DNA from 2 places in the Fictibacillus sp. b24 genome. Region 1 is predicted to be linked to the other one. Evidence: predicted binding sites of a transcription regulator. Region 1 holds the regulator's gene; the other holds the start of a gene.

Region 1 (3,158 bases):
TGGATACAATTGTTCGTCACCATTACATGGATGTTTAGTGAGAGGAAGTTTCATTTGGGAAGCCGCTGCCTCAAGACGAACTTGAAATGCTTTCTTATTGCGCTCCGTTGTATTTAAAGGACCGATTAAACAGTTTTTTTTATTATCAGACCTGTCGTTTTTTGTCATCTAATCACCTATTTATTTTATTTTATTTTGATACTAGGAATAAATCCTACTTTCTTCGATGTTAATATCTTTTTTTAATCTATTCTTTAGCCCCCTAATCTCTTACATCAATTGTTTCATTATATTCATTTTTTTTATATGAGAATAGGTTGTTCACCAATGCGATTTACCCAAATTACTCTTGTTAGACCGTGTACCTTAAGCAGGCGGAAGAAAAAGCCTATTCATATTTCGTGAAGGAAATCGGAAGAGAATGAAGGAAAATGAAAATATACTTAAATTGATTTTTTTTATAAAAAAACAAGCCGTTCATTTGTATTTACAGCTTGTCTAATCGCAAATATTCAAACTTAATGAATACTTCTATATACGCTTCACTTTAAAGGTGATCTTATTTGTTTAGATTTGTATTTTAATCCAATTTTCAACAATGGAATAATTTTTATCAAGTCAATAATCTTAGATATTTTTGATCCTATTGATTTTCAATTGAAAAGTGATTAATGAAATAACCCCTGACATATTTGTTGTCAGGGGATTATTGTTTATGCATTATAAGTATGAAAATGTTCCATTAAATTGGCATAATCGAAACGATTTGCTGGATACGAACAAAAAAAGTGGAGTCGTTACCAGCACTTAAAGCAATGTGATCGGGTTGTACTTCGACTAGTACACCTCTTATCGTATCTTTAGTTGTTTCTACAACTAGATCTTTACCTACTACGGATCGCAGGCGATTCACAACGAAGGGATCTACTAATGTCATATATTGAGTGTTACCATTTTGGTTTCTTGATTGTTCATAAGGATTATAGTACATGATTCATTCCTCCTATATGGGTATCCGTACACCTTATTCATACAGATGGCGAGTGGTGAGAGGAACTAACGATGATGCCATAAAAAAAGAGAAGCAGCTTAACATGAAGCTGCTTCTCTTTATGTTTAATTTTAATTAGTGAATACTTCTATATACTCCGATTACTTTACCTAGTATCGTACAGCTTTGCAGTATAATCGGCTCCATCGAGGAATTCTCTGGCTGCAGACGAATGTGATTACTTTCTTTAAAGAACCGTTTTACCGTTGCTTCGTCTTCATCAGTCATAGCTACGATGATATCTCCGTTATTGGCAGTAGGCTGTTGTTTTACAACAACTAAGTCCTTATTAAAAATACCTGCTTCAATCATACTGTCTCCGACTACAGACAGCATAAACACATTCTCGTCACCTACAACATGTTCAGGCAATGGAAAATATTCTTCTACGTTCTCGATCGCACTTATTGGAAGCCCCGCTGTTACTTTACCGATTACAGGGATAGAGACTGAACGAACGGAAGGAATATTGTCTTCAAGGCCTAATACTTCAATCGCTCTAGGTTTTGTTGGATCTCTGCGAATAAGCCCTTTTTTTTCAAGTCTAGCTAAATGTCCGTGAACTGTAGAGCTTGAAGCAAGACCTACCGCTTCCCCAATTTCTCGAACGGAAGGGGGATATCCTTTTTGTGAAACTTCCTCTTTTATGAAAGCCAGGATATCCAATTGTCGTCTGGATAACTTAGTCATTTTAAGCACCTCACCGAATTTTTTATCTATAAAAAGTATAGCATGGGGAATAAAGAGATACAAACATAAGTTCGAAAAATTAGTTGACACCGAACAAACGTTCCAGTTATTATAATATCATAAGATGCGAACAAACGTTTGTCGGAAGGGGATATCACAATGAAACAAGGGACAATGCATGTTATTGTATTTTTAGGGTTGTTAGGTGGTATATTTTTTACGTTATCAAATCTTGCATCACAAGAAGCTCAATATATTGAAGTAACCATACAAGAGGGAGATTCACTTTGGAGTCTTTCCGAAGAATATAACGCCAAACACCATTATTCCAACTGGGAGTTTATACAATGGGTCGAAAAGAAGAACAGCGTAAATGCGTCAGCTGTATTTCCAGGGCAGAAAGTAATCATACCAGTAAATAAATAGACAAAGCGGGTTTTGGGCAAATGAAAGCTATTATATACTGTAGAGTAAGTACTGAAAAAGAAGAACAACTCACATCTATTGAAAGACAGGAAGCTGAATTAAAAAAGTTAGCAAAACAATTTGGTTTTGAAGTAATAGCATGTTTTAGTGAGAGGGCAAGCGGATATTCGCTTGATCGCGAAGAATTATTAAACGTGCTTGATTTGGCAAGAGACGGTGAAATTAACTGCCTCCTCATTCAAGATGATACTCGGCTAGGAAGAGGAAAGGCAAAGATGGCTATTCTCCATCAGTTAATGAAATACAATATTAAAGTTTATACACTGTCCAATAACGGAGAATACACGTTGACTGAAGCAGATGAAATGGTGCTGGAGATCGTCTCCACTGTGGAAGAGTATCAACGTAAGCTTCACAATATGAAAATAAGGCGCGGCATGAGAAAAGCGGTTAAAGATGGTTATAAACCGCAGAGGAATTTAAGTAACAACACAAGTGGCGGGCGAGACAAAAAAGAAGTGCCAATTTCTGAAATTGTTCGCTTAAAGAACATGAAACTGACTTTTCATGACATAGCATTAACGCTAAAAGGATTAGGTTTCAATGTATCAAAAGCCACCGTACATAGAAGATACAAAGAACACATGGAAAATACAGATAACTAGAAATTCCTTTCATACTGCTGTAGGATAGAATGAAGAATGCTGCAAAAGGAGTTTTTAAATCATGTTATCAAAAGATAAAATGCAAAGAATAAATGAACTGTCTAGAAAGTCAAAACAAACGGAATTGACATCAGCAGAAAAAGCAGAACAAAAAAAGTTAAGAGAAGAGTATTTACAAGTCTTCCGCAAGTCTTTCGTTCAAGATCTGCACGGTATGACTTTTGTAGACCCTAACGGTGATGATGTAACACCTGAAAAATTAAAAAGAAGTAAAGATAATAAAAAGAACCTTAAACAATAATATAGAATGCCTATTTACTTAACTG
Region 2 (3,158 bases), 1.2 Mb from region 1:
GATCCCAACGAGAACATCAAACACACCGAGACGGAGGTCACGGATGATCTGAATCCGTTCGAGCGTCTTGATTTCAGAATGAAGATAACGAACCTTAATACCTAGTTCAACAAAGTAATCGGTAAGATCTTCAGACATTTTCTTCGTTAACGTTGTAACAAGAACTCTTTCGTTTTGCTCGATTCTCTCATTGATCTCGCCAAGCAAGTCATCGATCTGTCCTTTAATCGGACGGACTTCTAGTGTAGGATCTAATAACCCAGTAGGACGAATAATCTGCTCAACAGGCTCTGGAGCGTGTTCGAGTTCATACGGACCTGGTGTTGCAGATACATAAATATGCTGAAACTTTGTGTAGCGCTCGAATTCTTCAAACGTTAATGGCCGGTTGTCTTTTGCTGAAGGGAGACGGAATCCGTGATCCACAAGCACCCCTTTTCTCGCTTGGTCTCCATTAAACATTCCACGAATTTGTGGAAGTGTAACATGCGATTCATCAATCACGATTAGTGAATCGTCCGGAAAGTAGTCAAGCAATGTATAAGGTGTGGATCCTAATGGTCTCAGCGTCAGGTGAACAGAGTAGTTCTCAATTCCTGAACAAAAGCCCATTTCAGCCATCATCTCAAGATCGTACCTTGTTCTTTGTTCGAGTCGCTGCGCTTCTAATAGTTTGCCAGCCTCGTTCAGTTCTTTCAGGCGATCTTCCAGTTCCGCTTCAATGCGTTTGATCGCTACTTTCATTTTCTCTTCACGAGTAACGAAGTGGGATGCCGGGAAAATGGCAACGTGATTGCGTTCGCCTAAAATTTCACCAGTTAGTGCGTCCACTTCTGTTATACGGTCGATCTCATCACCAAAAAACTCCACACGCAAGCAATGTTCATCACGTGAGGCTGGGAAGATTTCAACCACATCACCTCTGACACGGAACGTACCACGCGTAAAGTTAATGTCGTTACGGTTGTATTGAACATCGACAAGGTCTCGAAGAAGCTGATCGCGGTCTTTCTCCATTCCTTCTCTTAAAGAGATCACCATGTCTTTATATTCTTCAGGTGAACCTAGACCATAAATACAGGACACACTTGCCACAATAATAACGTCTTTTCTTTCGAATAACGATGAAGTGGCAGAGTGACGAAGTTTATCTATTTCGTCGTTGATGCTTGCATCTTTTTCGATGTACGTATCGGAATGAGCAATATATGCTTCTGGCTGATAATAGTCGTAATACGATACAAAATATTCAACTGCGTTGTTTGGGAAAAATTCTTTTAACTCACTATAAAGCTGTCCGGCTAGAGTTTTGTTATGAGCAATAACAAGAGTCGGTTTGTTTACTTCCTGAATAACGTTAGAAACCGTAAACGTCTTCCCTGTTCCGGTCGCACCAAGCAGGGTCATACTCTTTTTCCCTGCATTAATATTTTCCACAAGATGCTTGATCGCTGCGGGCTGATCCCCTTGTGGCTGATAGTTAGATTTGATTTCGAACATCTGACTTTGACTCACAAAACCGAACCTCCGTTCCTAAAATCTGGTTACTCAAATTATAGCATAGCACCTAGCTAAAAACCTAATAATTACGAACAAATATTCGCAGAAGTTTCTGGAAAGAAATCAAAGTGTTATACTTAAAGATAGGCGCTTGTGGGAAATAAATTGTGTGGGGTCTGACCCCATTTCCCGCAAGCAGTACCAAGGGTTGCGGGGAAATTGTAGCAGGTGTGTCCCCAAAAGGAGTTTAAAAATGGAATTTTTCTATATACTGCTAGGTTTGTGCATCGGAATCTTTTCTGGCATTTTCGGTATTGGGGGAGGCTTTATTCTGACCCCCGTTTTAATTTTGTTCGGCATTCCGCCTCTTTCAGCAATTGGTACCAGTCTCATGTATTCAATCGGGACGAGTGTTTCTGGGGTTGCGGCGCATCTAAAATACAAGAATATTATATGGAAAACGGCCGCTGTTTTGGGATCAGTTGGAATTATCGCTACTCAAATTGCTCATCCGCTTGTGGTATGGCTTGAGAAGATGGGGTATGACGATACAGTAATCCCTGTGTTTTATATTGTGCTTCTTGCCTACTTTGCCCTTTCCCTGCTTTATAAGCAGTCAAAACGCAAGAATACAGCGAATGCATCCACTGAAATTCATTTTTCTTGGATCAAAGCAATCTTTATTGGATTTACAGGAGGGTTCATTTCTACAACATTGGGTGTTGGCGGAGGATTTGTAATGGTACCGATGCTCATCTCTTTAATGAAATTCCCTTCTAGAAAAGCTGTAGGCACGAGTTTAGTCAGTGTATTCTTGATTGTTACTGCTGGATTCTTGACGTATGCCTCATCCGTTCAACTAGATTATAAGCTCGGGATTTTACTCATTCTTGGCGCTTTAGTCGGTACTCAGCTTGGTGCAAAGCTTACGACTATCTATACAAGCGAACAGATACAAAAGTATTTAGGTGCACTGTACATCACAATATTAATTTCAGTTATCCTTAAACTTGTACACTTTGATAAAGCTGGACTTGGTGTAATTACACTTTATGTGTTAACGATGCTCGTTCTTTTCTTTAAAAAAACGATCTCGCATACAAAAAGAAAGACGTCTACCTCGTGAAGGTGACGTCTTTTTTCTATCTTACTTTTCTTTTTTGTTTATTATAAATTTTGAGACCCAGGAAAAACCCTATGATCGTGAAAATGACAGCAACGATTTGGAGAGGTAAAGGCTGATTCAAGCCATCAAAACCAAAAATTAAAATAATAATCGTTATTCCTAACGGCAAGTATTTTGTAAACAGCACTCTATTAAATAGCAGCTGCAAAAATACAGGCAACAAAGCTGCAAAAACATACTCCAACATGAAACGAAAAACCCCTCTCCTTGAACAATCCAAAAAACATAGCTTTTTGTAAACGTTCATATATACCTCTCTAAATTTAACAAAACTCTCTAGACAAAAACAAGGAAATTATTGAGGGAAATAAATTGTTTGGGGTCAGACCCCATTTCCCAAGATGAAACTTTCTGTTTAAAAGTACGTACAGTAGGATATTGCTTAAAAGGCACGAATATCCTAAACAAGAAAGTTCAAAGGAGATGGTTTAATCATGTTAATGAAGCTACTAAAATCGTTATTAGGACATAA

The links. Region 1 encodes LexA, which represses DNA repair genes until DNA is damaged. Its sites were predicted from a motif close to CGAACATATGTTCG; they were not measured.
Region 2: the regulator LexA is predicted to act here: its motif matches at 1,590-1,603, upstream of uvrB (excinuclease ABC subunit UvrB).

What each region holds. Positions count from the first base shown of each region.
Region 1 is NZ_JAUCES010000005.1:2,028,570-2,031,727, reverse strand. Features, by position in the region: gene QUF49_RS10470 (vanadium-dependent haloperoxidase) at 1-168, opposite strand, end outside; gene QUF49_RS10465 (YuzF family protein) at 743-991, opposite strand; gene lexA (transcriptional repressor LexA) at 1,127-1,741, opposite strand; gene yneA (cell division suppressor protein YneA) at 1,901-2,167, shown strand; gene QUF49_RS10450 (YneB family resolvase-like protein) at 2,188-2,832, shown strand; gene QUF49_RS10445 (DUF896 domain-containing protein) at 2,894-3,133, shown strand.
Region 2 is NZ_JAUCES010000005.1:840,168-843,325, reverse strand. Features, by position in the region: gene uvrB (excinuclease ABC subunit UvrB) at 1-1,500, opposite strand, end outside; gene QUF49_RS04150 (sulfite exporter TauE/SafE family protein) at 1,754-2,626, shown strand; gene QUF49_RS04145 (DUF2198 family protein) at 2,643-2,873, opposite strand; gene QUF49_RS04140 (hypothetical protein) at 3,121-3,158, shown strand, end outside.